Regions from separate parts of the Cryobacterium sandaracinum genome, predicted to be linked through region 2. Evidence: predicted binding sites of a transcription regulator. Region 2 holds the regulator's gene; the other holds the start of a gene.

Region 1 (11,118 bases), on a different contig from region 2:
GCAGCACGCCGAGGCCACCCTCACGGGCCATCGCGATGGCCATCCGGGTCTCGGTGACGGTGTCCATCGCGCTGGACAGCAGCGGCGTGGCCACGCTGATCCGGCGCGTCAACCGAGACATTGTCCCGGCTTCACTGGGAATGACGTCGGTGTGCCCCGGAAGAAGAAGGACGTCGTCGTACGTAAGCCCGGTGAAACCGAACGGATCTGGCTGATCCATGAAACCCCTTTTAACAATGCAGGAAAGTGGAGAAAACGCGGCCATCCAACTCGATTACCGGCTTCTCAATGTTAAGCGACGTTGCGCTCTGCGCATTCCTCAGCAGAGAATCTAGGGAGTGTCGGCCGTCGTCGGAACATATGCGACATAATCTTCACTTACTGTCAACAAAGATGTTGGTAGGTGAGACCCGGGGCACGCTCGGTCACAGACCCAACGGTGCCGCCATGGAGGTGCAGTGAATTCCCCTGAAGCTGTTCGCAGATTCTCACCCAGAATGCTGGTGATCTTTTTCGGCCTGCTCTTCGCAGCCCTGACTATGTCCACATTCGCCACCGTCTCGGCCAGTCCGGCTCATGCCGATGAGGTCGGAACCGATCAGTACGAGTTCGTACTCACCGGCAATGTGCAGTTCGACCAGAAACCGCTCGACAATGTGCTGATCACCGTCGAGGGGGCCGGCTATGAAGCATCCGTGGAAACGGGTGCCGACGGCAAGTGGAAGGTCGGCGTGCCCGAGAAGGCCGCCTACACCGTCACCCTCGATGAGGAGACCCTCCCCGAGGGCGTCGTCGTCGCCAAGGGCGGCAGCGTGATCGAGGCGGAATTCGCGCTCACGAAGGTGAAGTCGGTCAACTTCTTCCTCGGTGAGGGCACGCGCACGACGGTGAGCTTCTTTGACCAGTTCATCAATCGGTTCGTCAACGGGCTGAACTTCGGTCTGCTCCTGGCCCTCGCCGCGATCGGGCTGTCCCTGATCTTCGGCACCACCGGGCTGAGCAACTTCGCGCATGCGGAGATGATCACCTTCGGCGCGCTGATGTCCCTCCTCTTCTCGGTCACGCTCGGCCTGCCGATCTGGCTGGCGATCATCATCGCCGTCGCGCTGAGCGCGGGCTTCGGCTGGAGCCTGGACGCGGTGATCTGGAAGCCGCTGCGCCGCAAGGGCGTCGGTCTGATCCCACTGATGATCGTGAGCATCGGCCTCTCGCTCGCCCTGCGCTACCTGTTCCAGATCTTCGTCGGCGGCGGAACGAGCCAGCTTCCGGGATCCGGCCTCGCCGACATGCAGCTGGGTCCGATCCGGCTCTCGATGATCGACGTGGCCAGCATGGGCATCAGCATCGTGGTGCTGTTGGCCGTTTCCTACTTCCTGTTGCGCACCCGCATCGGCAAGGCCACCCGCGCGGTCTCCGACAATCCCAGCCTGGCCTCGGCCAGCGGGATCGACGTCGACGGCGTCATCCGGATCGTCTGGGTGCTCGGTGGGGCCCTCGCCGGCCTCAGCGGAATTCTGTGGGCCTACTTCCGACCGGGCGTCAGCTGGGATATGGGTTTCCAGATCCTGCTGCTCGTCTTCGCGGCCGTGACCCTCGGCGGTCTTGGCACCGCTTTCGGCGCCCTGATCGGTTCGATCATCGTCGGCCTGTTCGTCGAACTGTCGACGCTGTTGCTTCCCTCCGACCTTAAATACGTCGGTGCACTTGTCGTGTTGATCCTGGTGCTGCTGCTTCGGCCGCAAGGCATCCTGGGTCGCAAAGAGAGAATTGGCTAGAAGGGCATCCGATGATCGACTGGGGAGCAATCTTTAGCAACGCAGCCGTCGAGCTGATCAGCCCGACCACCGCCGCCTACGCCCTCGCGGCTCTCGGGCTGGCGATCCACTTCGGATACACCGGCCTCCTGAACTTCGGCCAGGCCGGCTTCATGGCCCTCGGAGCCTACGGGTTCGCCATCTCCACCCTCAGCTTCGGTTTCCCCGTCTGGGGTGCCGTGCTGGTGGGGGTCGGCGCATCCGTCGTTTTCGCCCTGGTCCTGGGCATCCCGACGCTCCGCCTGCGCGCGGACTACCTCGCGATCGTGACGATCGCGGCGGCCGAGATCGTGCGCCTCCTGTTCACGACGAACACGTTCCAGTCCATCACGGGTTCCGCGAACGGCCTGAGCGGCTACAAGGGCGGTTTCGCCGGCCTCAACCCGATCCCGGAGGGGCGCTACGGCTTCGGCCCCTTCGAGTACAACGAGTACGACTGGTGGCTGCGCATCGTGGCCTGGTCGATCGTGGCCCTCGCCTGCCTGTTCACCTGGCAGATCATGCGCAGCCCGTGGGGTCGCGTGATCAAGGGAATCCGTGAAGACGAGGATGCTGTGCGCGCGCTCGGCAAGAACGTCTACTCCTACAAGATGCAGTCTCTGATTCTCGGTGGCGTGTTCGGCACGATCGCCGGAATGATCTTTGTGCTTCCCCGTGCGGTGGTGCCCTCGAATTATCAGACGTCCCTGACGTTCTTCATCTACGCGATCCTCCTGCTCGGCGGCGCGTCGACGATTCTCGGGCCGGTCATCGGCTCGATGGTCTTCTGGGTTCTGCTCTCCTTCTTCTCCGGGTTCATCGCCCGAGCGGTGGAGGCAGGCTGGATCCCTTTCATCACCAGCATTCAGGCCGGCCAGCTGCGCTTCATCCTGGTCGGAGTGGCGATCATGCTTATAGTCATCTTCAGACCGCAAGGCATCTTCGGAAACAAGAAGGAGTTGGCCTTTGTCAAATAACACCGTTCCCAGCAACAAGCCGGTCAAGTCGACCGACCTGCACATCGGCGAGGCCGAACCGGGCTGCAAGAAGCGCGACCCGATCCTGGTTGCCGACGGCGTGAGTCGAACCTTCGGCGGTCTCAAGGCCGTCGACGTCGACCACGTCGAGATCCCGCGCGGCGCCATCACGGCGCTGATCGGGCCCAACGGAGCCGGCAAGACCACCCTGTTCAACCTGCTGACGGGCTTTGACAAGCCTGACACCGGGTCGTGGACCTTCGAAGGTCGCCCCCTGTCGGGGATGCCCGCGTTCAAGGTGGCCCGGATGGGCCAGGTGCGCACTTTCCAGCTCACCAAGGCGCTCGGCCTGCTGACCGTCATGGACAACATGCTGCTCGGCGCCAAGGGCCAGGCCGGCGAGAACCTGTTCCGGGCGATCTTCCCCTTCTTCTGGGCCAAACAGGAGGAGGCGAACAGGGTGCAGGCCCTCGATATCCTCGAACGGTTCAAGCTCGACACCAAGAAGGACGACTACGCCGCAAGCCTCTCCGGCGGGCAGCGCAAGCTGCTCGAGATGGCACGGGCGCTGATGAGCGAGCCGAGCCTGGTGATGCTCGACGAGCCGATGGCCGGGGTGAACCCGGCACTGACGCAGTCGCTACTGGACCACATCCTCAACCTGAAGGCGGAGGGCATGACGGTTCTGTTCGTCGAACACGACATGCATATGGTGCGCCACATCGCCGACTGGGTCATCGTGATGGCCGAAGGCCGCGTGGTCGCCGAGGGCGACCCGCACGAGGTGATGCGTAACCCCGCCGTGATCGACGCCTACCTGGGTCAGCACCACGACGAGGACCTCGGCGAGGATCCGGCCGCCGAAACAGAACGTGTGGAAGCCATTAAGGAGTTGCTCGATTGACGAACACCAGCCCTGCCGCCGCGCCGGCTTACACGCCCACCGGGCAGCCCGTCGTCGAGGTCAAGACGGTGACGGCCGGCTACCTGCCGGGCGTCAACATCCTCAACGCCTGCTCCCTGACCGCCTACGACGGCGAGCTGATCGGGATCATCGGCCCGAACGGCGCCGGCAAGTCCACGCTGCTCAAGTCGATCTTCGGCCAGGTCAAGGTCCGGGAGGGTGAGATCCTGCTTCGCGGCGAGAACATCACCAACCTCAAGGCGAACAAGCTCGTGGCCAAGGGCGTCGGTTTCGTGCCCCAGACGAACAACGTCTTCCCCACGCTCACGATCCAGGAAAACCTGGAGATGGGCATGTTCCTGAAGCCGAAAGGCCTGACCGAACGCCTCGAGTTCGTCACGGAGATCTTCCCGGAGCTCGGGAAGCGTCTGCAGCAGCGCGCCGGATCGCTGTCCGGCGGGGAACGCCAGATGGTGGCCATGTCGCGGGCGCTGATGATGGGCCCGCACGTACTGCTGCTCGACGAGCCGAGCGCAGGCCTCTCCCCCGTGCGCCAGGACGAGGCGTTCCTGCGTGTCAAGGAGATCAACAAGGCCGGCGTGACCACGATCATGGTGGAGCAGAATGCGCGCCGGTGCCTGCAGATCTGCGACCGCGGTTACGTGCTCGACCAGGGCCGTGACGCCTACACGGGCACCGGCCGCGAGCTGCTGAACGATCCCAAGGTGATCGGCCTCTACCTCGGCACCCTCGGCCAGGACGACTAGCCGGAGCCGCCAGCACCGACTGCACGCCCCGCACGACGAAGCGGCGCCCGAGATCTTCGGGCGCCGCTTCCGTGTGTCCGGTGCTCCGTGTCCGGTGACGCCGATCGTGTCCGGGAGAGGGGCGTCACCGGGTGACGGCCGTCACCGGGCGCACGAAGAAGGACCCCGACCGAAGTCGGGGCCCTTCCAGATCGAACGCCGGTCAGCGACGAATCGTGACTAGTTGATGCGCTTGTACGTGTTGTCTTCGAGGTACTCGTAGACGCCGATGGTTGCCTCGGTCGGGTCGCCGTTCTCATCGAACGTGACCGGGCCGGAGAAGCCCTCGTAGTCGACCTGGTCGCCGGCCGCGAGGGCTTTAGCCGCCGCGGTGAAGTCGGAGACCGTGGTGCCGTCGCCGGTTCCCCCAGAGACCTGGCGGAGGTGCTTGGAGATGGCCTCACCCGAGACGTCGTTGGCCGCGTAGGCGGCCAGCGCGACGAGCATGACGGCGTCGTAAGATTCTGCCGCGTAGCTGAAGTCGGTCAGGGTGGGGTCGATCTCCTTGAGACGATCGGTGAAGTCGCCGAGGGTTCCTACGTCGAGGCCGGGCAGCGTGCCCTTGGCACCGGTGATGATGCCGGCGTCGAAGTCCTTGCTGTAGTCGGACAGGTTGCCGTCCACGAAGTACAGGTTGCCACCGGGGAAGCCGGAGCCGACCAGTGCGGGGGTGATGACCTTGGCCTGGTCGAACGTGATCAGGGCGATCGCGTCGGGGTTGGCGGCGGTCACTTCGGAGATCTGAGCGGCGAAGTTGGAGTCACCCTCGTTGAACAGGGACGTGGCGACGACCTCGCCGCCCGCAGCCTCGAAGGCGGTCGTCGTGGACTCGGCCAGGCCGGTGCCGTAAGAGTCGTTGAGCACGATCAGGCCGAGGGTGCTGTTGCCGTCGTCGGCGATCTGGGTGCCCAGGACTTCACCCTGCAGCAGGTCGGACGGGGCGGTGCGCCAGTAGAGGTCCTTGTCGGCGTACTTCGTGAAGTCCGCCGAGGTGTTGGCCGGGGAGAACTGCACGACGCCCGCGCCGGTGATCTGGTCGATCACGGTCTTGGAGACGCCGGAGGATGCCGCGCCGATGATGGCGGAAACCTTCTGCGAGAGAAGGTCGGTCACCGAACCGGTCGCGGTGTCCGTCGTGGTGTCGCCGGAGTCACGGAAGATGGCCTCAACGGTCAATCCGAGGTTCGCGTCGTTGATGTCCTTGACGGCCAGGGCGACGCCGGCTTCTTCGGGCGGGCCGAGGAAGGCCAGGGCGCCACTCTGGGGAAGGATGGTGCCGACCTTCAGGGTCAGGTCACGGTCGCCGGCCGTGATGGCCTGGGCGTCTCCGCTCGCGGCGGGGGCTTCCGATGCAGCCGGCTCAGTGGTGTTGCTGCTGCAGCCGGTGAGCAGAAGTGCACTGACGCCGACCAAGGCGACTCCAGTGACGACTGCCCGAACTGAGCGGGAGGCCGAGGCCTTCGCGAATACGCTCATGTTGCTCCTTGGGACTAGGAATGAGAAATGACAGCGGTCGATTGACTGCCGTTCTGTCACATTATTGACAGGAATCGCGCGAAACAAGGCAACCGGGTTACATCCGTGTAACGCAGACCAAATCGTTACGATCGGCGGCCGGTGACGCCCTGATAAGCGATCTGTTGCGCATCGGCCAGCGCGGCCGCACATTCTCCCCAGGATGCGCAGGCGAACGCCCCGGTACTGACCTGGTCGAGAGCGGGCCTGATCGACGCCGCACCGTCGTCTCCGGCCCGTGCTGCGGCCAGGGCGCTCAAGACGACTCCGTCATAGGCTTCACCGCCGCCGGCAGTGTCGACCAGCCCTGGATCGAGGGTGCGCAGGCGCGCTGCGAAGCCGTCACTGGCGGCCAGCGGCGTGCCTCCGTTCGCGAAGTCGCCGAGCCACAGCAGTACCACCGGCGCCGCCGCGACGGCGGCCGCCAGATCGCCCGGCATCGGAACGGTGGCGTCCCACAGCACGACGTCGACGCCACGAGCCAACAAGTCGGTCAGCGACGTCGCCGGGTCGACGGCGGAGTCGCGGTGGATGATCTCGATCGGAGTCCCGAGAATTCGGCCCTGCTCGGTGATCTCCCGGGCGGCCAGTTCGGAGCCGGCCACCTGTGCCGCACCACTGGCCGCCGCCGGGCCCGTCATGGGGAACAGAGTTCCGAGGCGCACGGTCCCGTCACCGGACGGAGCCACCACGACGGACGCGGCGGCAGCGGGCTCGACTGAGGGCGGCGCGACCTCAGCCCTACATCCGGACAGCAGGAGCACGCAGGCCAGCGCCCCGACGAGGATGACGGGCAGGGAAGTCGACGCAGTGCGCATCCGGTGTCCTTTCACATACGAGGTGCGTCCCCGAGCGTAGCGGGGCTCAGACCGGTTCAAGGGACGCACGCCGGGGCGCGCGTCCGGTGAGGACCATGTCGGTCGTGAGAACGACCAGCGCCACCCAGACCAGTGCGAAACCGACCCAGCGCTCGGGCGGCATGGGCTCGAGCAGCACGAAGACGCCGACCAGGAACTGCAGGATCGGAGCGAAGTACTGGATCAGACCCATGTATGTCAGAGGCAGGCGCCGGGCCGCGGCGGCGAAGAACAACAGCGGCACAGCGGTCACAACACCTGCTGCCAGCAGCCCCACGGTATGCCAGATGGACACGCTTCCGAAGGTAAGACCGGAGACAGAGGCCACCACGATCAGCTGCACCACGGCGATGGGTGCGAGCCAGACCGTTTCGAGGGTGAGTCCGGCGACGGCATCGACGTCGCGGCCGACCCTTTTCTTGATCAATCCGTAGAATCCGAACGAGAACGCGAGGATGAGCGACACCCACGGCAGCGAGCCGTAGCCGACGGTGAGCACGACGACGGCCCCGAGGCTGATTCCCACGGCCACCCACTGCAGCAGGCGCAGCCTCTCGCGCAGCAGAATGACGCCGAGGAACACGGTCACGATCGGGTTGATGAAGTAGCCGAGGGCTGCCTCGACCACGTGGCCGCTGAGGGCGGCGAAGACGTAGGTCTGCCAGTTGACGAAGATCAGCAGGCCGGCCAGACCCATGGTGAACACGATGCGAGGCCTCCGCAGCAGCGCGAGGAAGGACTTCCACTTGCGCGTGACCGTGATCAGCAGTGCGCAGAACACCAGGGAGAAGAGAACCCGCCAGGCCACGATCTCGAAGGCACCACTGGGCGCGAGGAGCAGAAAGTAGAGCGGCAGCGTGCCCCAGAGGGCGTAGGCGAGGACCGCGTAGATCAGTCCCTTGCTCTGCTCCGACCGCGCCGGGCGGGCCGCGCGGATTTTCCCGGGTGGAAGAGCGTCTTGCGCCACAGCGGACCTTTCTTAACGACGAATCCCGGATGGCCAGGGCCATCCGGGATTCTACCGTTGCGTGGGTGTGGCTAGCGAACGACGACTGCGAGCACGTCGCGGGCCGACAGGACGAGGAGGTCCTCACCACCGAACTTGACTTCGGTTCCACCGTACTTGGAGTAGATCACCTTGTCGCCGACGGCGACGTCGAGTGGAATGCGGTTGCCGTTGTCGTCAATGCGGCCGGGGCCGACTGCGACAACTTCGCCCTCCTGGGGCTTTTCCTTGGCGGTGTCAGGAATGACCAGACCTGATGCGGTGGTCTGCTCTGCGTCGACCTGCTTGATGACGATGCGATCCTCGAGCGGCTTGATGGAGACCGACACGGTTGACCTCTTTCTTAGCTAAGACATAGTTAGCAGACTCACAGCGAGAGTGCCAAGACGAGTTTAGGGCGCATCTGGCACTCACGCAACGTGAGTGCCAGATGCGTCGTGTTGATAGGTTTACACGATGGAACGCTCAGAGCTCGTCGAGCTGTTATCGCCGGGCGGTTTGCGCCTGCTGGACTCGTTGCCGCCGTACGACGCGGCCGCCGACGTCGTGCGGGTGGTGAGCGAACTGCGCAAGGCCGGACACAGCCCCGAGCTGGTCACCGCGGTGCTCAGCCAGTCCCGGCTCCGAGCCAGGGCCGTGCCCAAGTTCGGCGAGTTCGCCGGCCGCATGCTGTTTACGGAGGCCGGCCTCGAGCAGGCCACCCGGCTGCGGGTGGCGGCGCTGCACGCCGGCCGCTTCGCGGGCGCGTCCCTGAACCGGGTCGTCGACCTCGGCTGCGGCATCGGAGGCGACGCCATGGCCCTGGCCGCCATGGACCTCACGGTGACGGGGGTGGACGCCGACGAGGTGACCGCGACCGTCGCCAGCTACAACCTGGCTCCGTTCGAGAACGCGAGCGTTCTGCACTCGTCCGCGGAAGACGTCGACCTGGCCGGCTTCGACGCCGCCTGGCTCGACCCGGCCCGGCGCACCGCCGGGCACTCCAACACCTCGCGCCTGACCCGGCCGGAGGACTACTCCCCGCACCTCGATTTTGTCTTCGGTCTCAGTGAGCGGATGCCCGTCGGCGTCAAGCTCGGGCCGGGCCACGACCGCGAGCTGATCCCCGCGGAAGCCGAGTCGCAGTGGGTCTCCGTGGACGGCAAGCTCGTGGAGATGGGGCTGTGGTTCGGAGCACTGGCGCGCGCCGGCATCCGTCGCTCCGCCCTGCTGCTCGGCCGGACCGGGATCCACGAACTGACCGCGCCCCACGACAGCACGGATGCCCCGGTGGGAGTGCTGGGCGACTACCTGTACGAGCCGGACGGCGCGATCATCCGTGCCCGTCTGATCGGGGACCTGGCCCGGTCGCTCGACGCGTCGATGCTGAGCGAGGGGATCGCGTATTTCACCTCCGAGACCCTGCAACGCACGCCCTTCGCCACCGCATTCCGGGTGCTCGAGGTGCTGCCGGTCGACGAGAAGAAGCTGCGGCTGGGCCTACAAGAACGCCGCATCGGCACTCTCGAGATCAAGAAACGCGGCGTGGACGTCGACCCGGCCACCCTGCGCACCCGACTGAAGCTCAAAGGCCCCGAGTCGGCGACGCTCGTGCTCACCCGGGCCGCCGGCCACCGGGTGGCTCTGCTGGTGGAGCGGATTCCGCCACTCGACTGAGGCCAGCGGCGAAGGACAGCATGGCTCAGCCGGGCACGACCGTCAGCACCTGTGTGACGATCAACACCCACCCGACCGCGAGGACCAGCCCGGCCAGCCCGGTCCACAGCCCGTAGGCCCACGCGGTGCCGGCACGGCGCTCGGTCACGCGGGCCATCACGGCCAGCACGACCGCGGCCAGGGAGAGCGCCGCACCCCAGACGCCGAAGACCGCGATCAGCAGCCCCAGCAGCCCGAAGACGAGCGATGCGATGGACAGCCCGCCCTGGCCTGCCTGCGCGGTCAGCTCGCTGTCGGTGTAGACGTACGGCACCCATTCGGTAGGGGCTGTGATGGTCGACGCGTAGTCCAGCTCCCCCGGAGCGGGCGCCGGAGGCCGGGTGAGGTCGACCCGGAAGTCATCGTTGCGGGACCAGTCCCGTTCCTCCCCAACCATCCCCGCTGCTATCTTCCGCTCAGTACGACGAGTTGGGGATGGTGGCGAAGAAGACAGACCAGATCACGATACTGACCAGTGCCAGACCGACGCCGATGAACCCCGTGATCAGCCCGGTCAGCCAGAAGCCCCTCGCCTGCGGCTCCTTCGACTTACCGAGGAAGCCCAGGACGACCGCGGCGGCGGGGATGAACAGTCCGAGGATGCCACCCACAATCGGGAGGAACACGATCGGCGAGCCGAGCACGCCGATAACGCCGGCGACCAGCGCCAAGATGCTGAAAATCGGCTGCTTCGCGGCGACCGCACCGAAGGGCGACGAATACGCGTCGCCATGGGCAGGCGCCTGGGTCACCGCCGGGGTGCCGTAGCCGGGCGGCGGGGTCGCGGCGCCGTAGGCGGGCGGGACGGAGGCCGGCGGGGTCGGGCCGTTGTACGCCGGCGGGGCGGCGGACGCCCCCTGCTCGTCGCGCGGGATATCGGGGACCTGCGGCACGTCAGGCACCTCCGGCACGCCGGGCACCTGGGGCACGTCAGGCACGCGGGGCACGTCAGAGTTGCTGGGGTTGTTGGAATCGCTCATGCGAATTCATTCCTTTCCGGACAACGGGGTGGCGTCGCTAATTGCATATCGGGTCACGGGTCATCGACGCGCGGAATTTCTGCCCGTGGCCACCGGGTCAGTAGGTATTGAGCAGGGTCGGGTCGTTCGCGATCGCGATCATCAACGGGATCAGCAGGACGACGGCCAGGAGCTGAGCCGCCAGGCCGGCGTAGCCGACAATGAGGCCGGCAATCGCGAGTCCCCGTCCCTTTTCTCCAGTCTTCCCGATCTGGCTCAGACTGATGTGGCCGGTGATGATGCCGACCAGGGAGATCCCGAGCACCGAGGTCACGAGCGACACAATGGACAGCACGTTGTACTTCTCGGACGGGCCCTGCGGCGCGTAGGACTGAGGGTAGCCCGGCTGGGCGTAGGCCGGAGCGGCCTGCGCCGCCGGCGGCTGGAACTTGGGCGGGTTAACCGGCGGCTCGTTGGGGTCGGTCATGTCGATTGCTCCTTCGGGAATGGTGCATCTGAGCTGCCAATCTGGCTCCCAGTCGGACAAGGTGTTGATCGCACGAACAAACGTCGCCTGCCGAAGCCAGAATACCCGTCCGGTGGCGA
Region 2 (11,118 bases):
AGCGACGTGCAGGCCGACAGCTATGCGCCCGGCGAACTGCTCACCATGGCCAGCCCGTCCCTCTTCGGCGAACCGCGGCTGATCCGCGTCAGCTCCGTCGAGAAGTGCAGCGACACGTTCCTCGCGGAGGCCCTCGACTACCTGCAGAACCCGGCCGAGGACACCTACGTCGTGCTCCGGCACGGCGGCGGCGTGCGCGGCAAGAAGCTGCTCGACACCATCCGTTCGGGCGTCGGCGGCGCCATCGAGGTCGTCTGCACCGAGCTGAAGAAAGACTCCGACCGGCACGACTTCGCCTCCGCGGAATTCAAGACGGCCGGCAAGCGGGTCACTCCCAGCGCGCTGCGGTCCCTGGTCGCCGCGTTTTCCGGCGATCTGGCCGAACTCTCCGCGGCCTGCCAGCAGCTCATCGCCGATGTCGGCACCGAAGTGACCGAGACGACCGTGGACCGCTACTACGGCGGTAGGGTCGAGGCCAACGCGTTCAAGGTAGCCGATGCCGCCATCGCCGGGCATCAGGGGGAGGCGCTCGTCATCCTGCGCCACGCCCTGTCCTCCGGCGCCGACCCGGTCCCGGTGGTGGCCGCGTTCGCCATGAAGATCCGCACCATGGCGAAGCTCTGCGGGGTGCGCGGCGGCTCGGCCCAGCTTGCCTCCCAGTTCGGCCTCGCCCCCTGGCAGGTCGAGCGGGCCCAACGTGACCTGCGCAGCTGGTCCGACGAGGGTCTCGCCCGCTGCGTCGTGGCGCTGGCCGAAACGGATGCCGCAGTGAAGGGTGCCGAGCGCGACCCCGTCTTCGCTCTCGAGCGGCTCATCGGTGTGATCGCCCGCCGCGGTGGGAGCTGACCAGACCCGGCTTTCGCGCGCCTCCTTACCCTCGACGGTGAGCTCCGCGCCAGGGAGGGGTCGCTCACCGTGGTGCGCGCCGACTGATGTCCGAACTGAGAGGTGTGGGCCTGGGCGGACTCGGCGCGCACGACACGATCAGCGCGGCGAGCGGCAGAGAGGCGACGGCTGCCAGGACCGCCGTCAGGGCGATGCTGCTGCGCCTGACCGGGCCTGGCCGTGATGAATTTCAGGTGACCGGTCCCCGACGGTTCGAGCCTCTGCCCGGACACACGAAAGCCCCCACCGAGATGGCGGGGGCTGTTGTGTACGCCGGCCAGGGCCGGTGAACGATCCTAATCCCGGTCAGGCGCAGACTAGACGAGGGCGTTGACCGACTTGGCGATCGCGGACTTCTTGTTCGCGGCCTGGTTCTGGTGGATGACGCCCTTGCTGACGGCCTTGTCGAGCTTTTTCGAAGCAACGGCGAGGCTGGCAACAGCCTTGTCCTTGTCGCCCGCGGCGATCGCCAGGCGCGTCGCGCGGACAGCGCGCTTGAACTCGCTCTTGACCGACTTGTTGCGCTCCTGGGCCTTTTTGTTGGTGCCGATACGCTTGATCTGCGACTTGATGTTTGCCACGTTTATACGCTTTCGTTAGATTCTTTTTCGGATGGGCCGCTTGGCGGTAGAGGGCGCCGTACGGCAATTATCGTGTGGGGTGGGACCCAACACGCAAGCCAACAGGCAACGATACCAGCTATTCGCTCAGGTCGACAATCGGCCCGGGCCAGTCGATCGCAACCTCCGTGAGGATGCCGCTCAGCACCGCGGCGAAGCGTTCCGGTTGGGCCAGGCTGACGAGGTGCGACGCCCGGGGGACGATCACGAGGCGCCCGTCCTGGCAGGCGGCGAGGAAGCGGCGCTCATGCAGCCGGAACTGATCCAGAGAACCGTTGACCAGCCACACCGGGCCGGGATAGCGAGCCAGGCTGTCCAGCGGGCGGAGGCTGCCGGTGGCGCCGAGCCCGGCATCCATCACCGTCAGCGGCACACCGCCGGCGAGCGTGTCGGCGGCCCCTGCCGATGGAAGGAGCACCCGCACGAGTGTGGTGTGGAGCCACAGTCCCTGGTCGGGCAGTCGGCGGATCAGCCGGGCCAGGCCCCGGTAGGCGTCCAGCAGCCAGCCGGCCGGGAGCGCGCAGCTTCCCGCGGCGACCAGCCCGGCCACCTTCTGCGGGTGGCGCGCGGCGTACTCGATGGCGTAGTAGCCGCCGAGGGAGACGCCGACCAGCAGCACCCGGCCGCCCAGAGCAGCGACGCCCTCGTCGATGGCGGCCAGGGCGCCCGCCACGGTGAACGTTTCGTCCATGCGGGCGCCGTGCCCCGGCAGATCGATCGCGAGTGCCGGATGCCCGGCCTCGCCCAGCATGGACAGCTGTCGTCGCCACATGGTGCCCGACGTGCGGATCCCGTGCACGAAAAGAACCGGGACGGCGGGTGTCATTCATTCCTCCTGGTGAGCAGCCGCACGAGAGGGTGACGGCGATACCGATGATAGACATCAGGGAGTAGCCGCACCAGATCAGCAGTGACAGCACCCGGTTCGCGTCAATCACTTCTGGCTCTTCCGTGGGTGAGTGCTCGGCCGGGCGCTGCGTCTGTGGCCAACTCAGGACATCCGTCGCACGGGTGGCCGGGCCACCGCGGACCAGTGCGGAACCGGTGCGGATGTCCGGCCTCGCCCGGTCGGATCTCCTGAATTGGCCACACTACCCGCCGAAGAGCCACGGCAGTGGTTCACGGCAGTGGTTCGCTGCGAGCCGCCGGGCGCGGCCGTTCCCGCGCGCAAGCCTGGAACGATGCGCTCCCGCGCGCAAGCCTGGAACGATGCGCGGCAACGGCGAAACCGGGACCCAGCCACCTATGGGAGAATTGTCAGACCATGTCACCGAGACCCCTCACGGCGCTTGAACCGGCCGCCACCCCGCCCGAGTTCATCCGCAATTTCTGCATCATCGCCCACATCGACCACGGCAAGTCCACGTTGGCCGACCGGATGCTGCAGATCACCGGCGTCGTCGATGACCGTTCGATGCGCGCCCAATACCTTGACCGGATGGACATCGAGCGCGAGCGCGGCATCACCATCAAAAGCCAGGCCGTTCGTATGCCGTGGGAACTCGACGGGCAGACCTACGCCCTGAACATGATCGACACCCCCGGCCACGTGGACTTCACCTACGAGGTGTCTCGCAGCCTGGCCGCGTGCGAGGGAGCAATCCTCCTCGTCGACGCCGCCCAGGGGATCGAGGCGCAGACCCTCGCCAACCTCTACCTGGCGCTGGAGAACGACCTCACCATCATCCCGGTGCTGAACAAGATCGACCTGCCGGCTGCCGACCCCGACAAGTACGCGAAGGAGCTCGCCAGCCTGATCGGTGGCAGTCCCGACGACGTGCTCCGGGTTTCCGGCAAGACCGGTGTCGGTGTCGCCGAACTCCTCGACCGCGCCACCCGCCTCATCCCGGCTCCGGTCGGCGACCCGGCCGCCCCGGCCCGCGCGATGATCTTCGACTCGGTCTACGACAGCTACCGTGGCGTCGTCACCTATGTGCGCATGATCGACGGCAAGCTGGGCCCGCGCGAGAAGATCCAGATGATGTCGACCCGTGCCACGCACGAGATCCTCGAGATCGGCGTCACCTCGCCCGAGCCCACCACCAGCAAGGGCCTCGGCGTCGGCGAGGTCGGCTACCTGATCACGGGCGTGAAGGATGTGCGCCAGTCGAAGGTCGGCGACACGGTGACCACCGCGCTCCGCCCCGCCACCGTCGCCCTGCCGGGCTACACCGAGCCGAAGCCCATGGTCTTCTCGGGCCTCTACCCGATCGACGGCAGCGACTACCCGGCCCTCCGGGAGGCCCTCGACAAGCTCAAGCTCTCCGACGCGTCCCTCGTGTACGAGCCCGAGACATCCGTCGCCCTCGGTTTCGGTTTCCGCTGTGGTTTCCTCGGGCTGCTGCACCTGGAAATCATCACCGAGCGGCTCGACCGAGAGTTCGGCCTCGACCTGATCACCACGGCGCCCAGCGTGATCTACGAGGTCACCACCGACGACAAGAAGTCTGTCACGGTCACCAACCCGAGCGAGTTCCCGAACGGGAAGATCGCCAAGGTCGAGGAGCCGATCGTGAAGGCGGCCATCCTCGCACCCAAGGACTACGTCGGCGTGATCATGGAACTCTGCCAGAGCCGCCGCGGCACCCTGCTCGGCATGGACTACCTCGGCGAGGACCGGGTCGAGATCCGCTACACGATGCCGCTCGGTGAGATCGTGTTCGACTTCTTCGACAATCTCAAGAGCCGCACCGCCGGCTACGGCTCGCTCGACTACGAACCCATCGGCTCTCAGGAGGCCGACCTGGTCAAGGTCGACATCCTGCTGCAGGGCGAACAGGTCGACGCGTTCAGCGCGATTGTGCACCGCGACAAGGCCTACGACTACGGCGTGCTGATGACGGGAAGGCTGCGCAAGCTCATCCCGCGCCAGCAGTTCGACGTGCCCATCCAGGCCGCGATCGGCGCCCGCATCATCGCCCGCGAGTCCATCAGTGCCATCCGCAAGGATGTTCTCGCCAAGTGCTACGGCGGCGACATCTCCCGCAAGCGCAAGCTGCTGGAGAAGCAGAAGGAGGGCAAGAAGCGCATGAAGATGGTCGGCCGGGTCGAGGTTCCCCAGGAGGCGTTCATCGCCGCCCTGTCCGGTGACGAGCCCCCGAAGAAGAAGTAGACGGATGCGCCGCGCCACCTTCACCGATACCGCCGTCACCTACGCGTCCATCGGCGGCACCCTCGCCCCTGACCTGCTCCGGTTCCCACCCAAGGGCTACCGGCCCCTCGAGCGCACCGTGCGCCTTGGCAGCGGTGAGGAGCGCTTCCAGCTGGCCTCGAAGTCGCTGATGACCTGGGGCGTGCAGCGGGGGAGCGGAATGACCGTCACCGACCTGCTGGACGGCACCGGCCAGCAGTACACGGGACTCGTCTTCGACGCCGACGGCCAGGCCGCCCGCGACCAGAAGCCCGAGCCGGACGAGGCCGTCTTCGCCGAGGACGGCACGCCCTACATCGTCAACGGCATGTCCGCGCACCTCACGAGCAAGTTAGGCCCCTTCACCATCGATGCCCCCGTGCGCGTGGTCTACGTGATCGATGAACCCGACCGCCTCGGCTTCGCATACGGCACCATGGCCGGGCACCCGGCCAGCGGCGAGGAATCGTTCATCGTCGACAGACGCGAGGACGACTCGGTCTGGCTGACCATCCGCGCCTTCTCCCGCCCCGGCAACTGGTTCTACCGGCTGGGCTGGCCGTTCGTGCGGCGGCAACAGGCCAAAATCACCGCTCGGTACCTACGCGCGCTGCATCCGATCGGCGCGGTCTAACCGCATGGGCAGTGCCCTTCCCCTCGGCGACTCCGCACCCAGCGACGGACTGCTGCCGGCCTCGGCCGCCGTGGGAGCAGCCCAGCGCGATTTCGGCGTCTACCTGCACGTGCCGTTCTGCCGGGTCCGCTGCGGCTACTGCGACTTCAACACCTATACCGCCACCGAGTTGCGGGGCGCAAGCCAGCATGACTATGCCGGCCAGGCGATCACCGAGGTCCAGTCGGCTGGCCGGATCCTGACTCAGTCGGGCGTGCCGGCCCGCCAGGCGGCGACCGTCTTCTTCGGCGGCGGCACCCCCACCCTGCTCCCGGCCGACGACCTGGTGCGGATGCTGGAGGCCGTGCGCTCCACCTGGGGGATCGCACCCGGCGCCGAGGTGACCACCGAGGCGAACCCCGACTCCGTCGACGCCGCTTACCTCGGCCGCCTCGCCGACTCCGGCTTCACCCGGGTGTCCTTCGGCATGCAGTCCGCGGTACCGAGCGTGCTGGCCACCCTCGAGCGCACCCACGACCCCGAGCGGGTGCCGCTTGTGGTGCAGTGGGCGCGCGAGGCCGGCCTCGACGTGTCCCTCGACCTGATCTACGGCACACCGGGGGAGACCCTCGTCGATTGGCGCACCAGCCTCGAGCACGCCATCCGGCAGGCTCCCACCCACGTCAGCGCCTACTCGCTTATCGTCGAGGAGGGCACCAAGCTGGCCCGCCAGATCAAGCGCGGCGAACTGGCCCCTGTCGATGACGACGTTCAGGCCGAGTTCTATGAGCTGGCCGACGACCTACTGTCCTCGGCAGGCTACGGCTGGTATGAGGTCAGCAACTGGGCGACGGATGACGCGCACCGCTCGCGCCACAACCTCGCCTACTGGCGCAGCCAGGACTGGTGGGGTGTGGGGCCCGGAGCCCACAGCCACATCGGTGGGGTGCGCTGGTGGAACGTCAAGCATCCGTCGGCCTACGGCGATCGGATTCGCGCCGGCGACTCACCGGCTGCCGGGCGGGAGACCCTCGATGCGGCCACTCAGGAGGTGGAGCGGGTGCTCTTGCTCACCCGAATCCGCGAGGGTATCCCCATCGACTCGCTCAGCCCGCTCAGGCGCCACGAGGTGGCGGGACTCATCGCCGACGAACTCATCGACGCGAAAGCAGCCCTCTTCGGTTCGATCGAACTGACCCTCAGAGGACGCCTCCTGGCGGATGCCGTCGTGCGCCGCCTGCTCGCCGACTGAACTCAGTTCACGAACTTGATCGACAGCGGATACGTGTAGTACTCGCCCCGGTTTGCGGCCAAGGCGGCCATGATGCCGAACACGACCATCAGAACGGAGGCAGCCAGGAGAACGAGGTAGCCGACGAGGATGATCGTCAGGACGCCGCCGACCGCGTAGGCGATCAGGAGCGTGAGCTGGAAGTTCAGTGCGGTCGCGGTGTGTGCCCGGATGAACGGGCCGCGGTCCTTGAGCACGATGTAGCCGATCAGGGCCGGCACGAAATAGAACAGAATGCCGCCGACGTGCACGAGGGTGGCCCACAGTTTTTCGTCGGCCGGGTTCATCGGGGTGGGAGCCTGGTTCGGGTTGGGCGGCGGTGGTGGGGTGGAATTGGTCATTGGTGCTCCTTCTGAAGAAAAACCGAGTGCGCCGGGCTACTTGATCAGGCGCAGGGCGAACGGGTACCGGTAGTGGTTGCCGTCCTTCGCCTGGAGGTAGCCGAGCACCGAGAAGACAACACCGAGGATGTACAGCACCCAGGCGAGACCGCCGATGACGCCGCCGATGCCGAATGTGAGGAAGCCGATAACCGTCGCAAAAAAGTTGATCGCGAAGTAGCCGATCAGAAGCGTGATCTGAAAGTTGAGCGCTTCCTTCGCCTCGACGCTGGTCAGAGGTCCGCGGTCCTTGAAGAGCAGCCACAGCACCAGGGACGGCACGAACATGAGGATCCCGCCCAGATGTGCGAGGGACGCCCATTGGCGGTCATCCGCCTCCGTCAGGGGTGCCGACGGTCCCGGGGCGGCAGGCTGGTAGGGCGGTTGCGGCGGCCGTTGGCCCTGGTACGGATCATCGGGTCCGGGACCAGTGAAATTACTCATGATCATGCCTTTCAGTGCACCGGGGAAGAGGTGCTACATGCCTAAGTTACTGCGCCCCAACATTGGGGAGCAATGGGTAAGCCCAGCCGGTCGCGGTATGATTGGCAGTCACATACCGCGAGTGCCAATCGATGCTGCACTCGCGACGCTGGGAGGAGGCGAGCGCCATGGTGTCCGATCGCAGTCTCGAAGTCCTGCGTGTGATCGTTCAGGACTATGTAGCCTCCCGCGAACCCGTCGGTTCCAAATCTATCGTCGACCGGCATTCCTTCGGGGTCTCGGCGGCCACGATCCGCAACGACATGGCCCTGCTCGAAGAGGAAGAGTTGATCGCGGCTCCGCATACCTCGTCGGGCCGCATCCCCACCGATAAGGGCTACCGCCTGTTCGTCGACCATCTCGCCGATCTGCGCCCGCTCTCGGCGGCGCAGCGCCAAGCCATCGAGACGTTCCTCGGTCAGTCGGCCGACCTTGACGAGGTGCTGGCCCGCAGCGTGCGGCTGCTCTCGCAGCTCACCCATCAGGTCGCCCTGGTGCAGTATCCGTCGCTGTCCCGCGCGAAGGTGCGCCACATCGAACTGGTGCCCCTGTCCGAGACTCGCCTCCTGTCGGTTCTGATCACGGATGCCGGACGGGTCGAGCAACGCGTCGTCGACCTGCCCCGGCCTCTGGCTGAACCCGTTCTGATCGAACTGCGCACCCGGTTGAATTCTGCTCTGGTCGGGCTGGGCATGAGCGAGGCCGCCAGCACCCTTACCGGCAGCTCTCTCACCGCCGGCTCCGGCCTCGGCCCGCTCGAGCAGCAGGAGGCGGTGGATCTGATCACCGGCACCCTGCGGGACCAGGTCGGCGCGAACAGGCAGGACCGGCTCGTGATGGCCGGCGCCGCCAACCTCGTGCGCACCGAGGAAGACTTCACCGGCAGCATTTTCCCGGTGCTCGAGGCCATCGAGGAACAGGTCGTGCTTCTGCGGCTGTTCGGCGAGATGGCCTCTGACCAGCACGGCGTGTCCGTCAGTATCGGCCGGGAGAATGCCCCGTTCGGTCTGGCCGAGACATCCGTGCTCACCAGCGGCTACTCCTCGCAGGGCGGCAACCTGGCGCGCCTCGGCGTACTCGGCCCCACTCGGATGGACTACTCGAACAACATGGCGGCCGTCCGTGCGGTCGCCCGCTACCTTTCACGCCTTCTCGGCGAGAATTGACCAGTTCCCCTCGGCCGAGAAGCCGGCGGAACACCACATTTCAGAACAGACCTAGGAGAGCCAGCTTTGGCTGACCATTACGAAGTACTCGGCGTTGCCCGCGACGCCTCGACCGACGAGATCAAGAAGGCCTACCGCAGGCTGGCCCGGCAGCTGCACCCCGACGTGAACCCGGGCGCGGATGCATCCGAGCGCTTCAAATCCGTCACGCACGCCTACGACGTGCTCAGCGACGTCAAGCAACGCGACAACTACGACCGTGGCGGCAACGGCCGCTCGGGCGGCGGCGGAGGCGCCGGTTTCGACGGCAACTTCGGCAACTTCGGCGACATTTTCGAGACCTTCTTCGGCGGCGGGGGATCCAGCCGCGGGCCTCGGTCGCGCCGTGAGCGCGGCCAGGATGCCCTGATCCGGGTCGACCTCGACCTCGATGAGATCATCTTCGGCACGCACCGGGAGCTCGAGGTCGACACGGCCATCATGTGCGCGACCTGCAGCGGCACGTGCTGCCAGCCGGGCACCGCGCCCGTCACCTGCGACATCTGCCACGGCACCGGCACCATCCAGCGCGCCGTGCGGTCGCTGCTCGGCAATGTCATGACGAGCAGCCCCTGCGGTTCCTGCCGCGGCTACGGCACGATCATCGCCACTCCCTGCGTCACCTGCCAGGGCCAGGGCCGCGTGCGAGCGCGTCGCACGGTCCCCGTCGACATCCCGGCGGGGGTCGACACGGGCCTGCGCCTGCAGATGCCCGGCAGCGGCGAGGCCGGTCCGGCCGGCGGTCCCAACGGCGACCTCTACCTTGAGATGAAGGTGCGCCACCACGACGTGTTCAGCCGTGACGGCGACGACCTGCTCTGCACCCTCGAGGTGCCGATGACGGATGCCATCCTCGGCAGATCCGCGACCGTCAAGGCGCTCGATGGCGACATCGAGGTCGAGCTCAGGCCGGGCACGCAGAGCGCCGAGATCATCACGGTCAAGGACCGCGGCGTAACCCGTCTGCGCGGGAACGGACGCGGCGACCTGAAGGTCGGCGTGCACGTGGTCACACCGACCCGTCTCGACCACAAGGAGCGGGAGCTGATCGAGGCCTTTGCGGCCCGCCACAAGGCGCCGGTTCCTGCCCTCAGCGCCTTTCAGCAGGGACTTTTCGCCAAGCTGCGCGATCGGTTTCGCGGCTAGGCGTCGATGGCACACTTCTTCATCGATGAGGCGCTCCACGCCGCCGATTGCGTGCCGGGGGCGGTCGTCGGCATCGGTGGCGCCGAGGCCCGGCACGCGGTCACCGTCAGCCGGGTGCGCCCGGGCGAGCGCCTGCAGATCGGGAACGGGGCCGGGCTCATGCTCGCCGCCACCGTCGTTGACGCAGATGCGCGGCTGCTGACCCTGCGCGTCGAGACGGTGACCGTGACCGCGCTGCTGACGCCGCGCATCCGTCTGGTCCAGGCTCTCGCCAAGGGAGACCGGGACGAACTGGCTGTGCAGGCGGCCACGGAGCTCGGCATCGACGGGGTGATCCCGTGGGCCGCATCCCGCTCCGTGACGCGCTGGGAGGGAGCCAAAATCAAGAAGGGCCGGGATCGCTGGTCCAGCATCGTGCGCGAGGCCTCGAAACAGTCGATTCGCGCGTGGCTGCCCACGGTCGGGGAACCGGCGAGCACCAAAATGCTGGCCGAGCTGGCCGGCACTACCCGGATGCTGCTGCTGGAGCCCACCGCGAGCGAACGGTTGACCTCGCAGGCGGCGCCGACCGACGACCGGGATATCCTGCTCGTCGTCGGACCCGAGGGCGGCATCTCCCCGGCCGAGCTGACCCTGCTCGAGCAGGCAGGCGCCACCCGGGTGCGCCTGGGCGACAATGTGCTGCGCACCTCCACCGCCGGCCCGGCCGCCCTCTCCATCCTGAACGTGACGCTCGGCCGCTGGTAGCGCGTGAGCTTAAGATAGAGATATGTCTTCCACCGGCCAAGAACCGTCCATCTTCACTCGCATCGCCGCGCGCGAGGTTCCGGCGACCATCGTCGCCGAAACCGAACGGATCATCGCCTTCACCGACATCGCCCCGCAGGCGCCCGTGCATGTCGTCATCACGCCGAAAACATCCGAGTACAGCAACGTGGTCGAGCTCGCGGCCGGAGACCCCGGGCTGCTGACCGAACTCATCGAGGTGGCGGATGCTGTGGCGGCCCGGCTGTCCAACGGCCAGTTTCGGCTCGTGTTCAATACCGGCGCCAGCGTCGGGCAGACCGTTTTCCACGTCCACGCTCACCTGCTCGCTCCGCAGGCCGCCGGCGGAACCCTCGGGGAGGGAACGCTTGGTTTCCGGTGAGCCCGGGCCGGGCCAGGCCGAGGTACACATCACGGTCGACGGCATTGCCATGGTGCGCCTGCTCGGCGCCGACGACCGTCTGCTCGCCGCCGTCGAGAAGGAACACCCCGGCGTCAGCGTGCACGTGCGCGGCAACGAGGTCACCCTGATCGGTGAGACCGAGCACGTCGAGGCGGCGCGTCGCCTGATCGAGGAGCTCCTGCTCATGGTGCGCGGCG

Evidence for each region. The regulator HrcA, encoded in region 2, represses chaperone genes, less so after heat shock. The targets are predictions, from matches to a motif close to TTNGCACTCGNNNNNNNCGAGTGCNAA.
Region 1: the regulator HrcA is predicted to act here: its motif matches at 8,262-8,288, upstream of groES (co-chaperone GroES).

What each region holds. Positions count from the first base shown of each region.
Region 1 covers NZ_SOGO01000021.1:134,572-145,689, reverse strand. The annotation lists gene guaB (IMP dehydrogenase) at 1-220, opposite strand, end outside; gene E3T25_RS07235 (branched-chain amino acid ABC transporter permease) at 498-1,775, shown strand; gene E3T25_RS07230 (branched-chain amino acid ABC transporter permease) at 1,790-2,770, shown strand; gene E3T25_RS07225 (ABC transporter ATP-binding protein) at 2,760-3,674, shown strand; gene E3T25_RS07220 (ABC transporter ATP-binding protein) at 3,671-4,441, shown strand; gene E3T25_RS07215 (ABC transporter substrate-binding protein) at 4,661-5,956, opposite strand; gene E3T25_RS07210 (ABC transporter substrate-binding protein) at 6,082-6,813, opposite strand; gene rarD (EamA family transporter RarD) at 6,860-7,789, opposite strand; gene groES (co-chaperone GroES) at 7,891-8,187, opposite strand; gene E3T25_RS07195 (class I SAM-dependent methyltransferase) at 8,315-9,514, shown strand; gene E3T25_RS07190 (DUF4190 domain-containing protein) at 9,540-9,950, opposite strand; gene E3T25_RS07185 (DUF4190 domain-containing protein) at 9,970-10,533, opposite strand; gene E3T25_RS16720 (DUF4190 domain-containing protein) at 10,631-10,999, opposite strand.
Region 2 covers NZ_SOGO01000038.1:105,081-116,198, reverse strand. The annotation lists gene holA (DNA polymerase III subunit delta) at 1-846, shown strand, start outside; gene E3T25_RS14310 (hypothetical protein) at 933-1,175, shown strand; gene rpsT (30S ribosomal protein S20) at 1,203-1,466, opposite strand; gene E3T25_RS14300 (alpha/beta fold hydrolase) at 1,585-2,331, opposite strand; gene lepA (translation elongation factor 4) at 2,770-4,617, shown strand; gene E3T25_RS14290 (DUF1990 family protein) at 4,622-5,269, shown strand; gene hemW (radical SAM family heme chaperone HemW) at 5,274-6,500, shown strand; gene E3T25_RS14280 (DUF4870 domain-containing protein) at 6,503-6,880, opposite strand; gene E3T25_RS14275 (DUF4870 domain-containing protein) at 6,917-7,363, opposite strand; gene hrcA (heat-inducible transcriptional repressor HrcA) at 7,531-8,568, shown strand; gene dnaJ (molecular chaperone DnaJ) at 8,635-9,753, shown strand; gene E3T25_RS14260 (16S rRNA (uracil(1498)-N(3))-methyltransferase) at 9,760-10,500, shown strand; gene E3T25_RS14255 (HIT domain-containing protein) at 10,523-10,900, shown strand; gene E3T25_RS14250 (PhoH family protein) at 10,950-11,118, shown strand, end outside.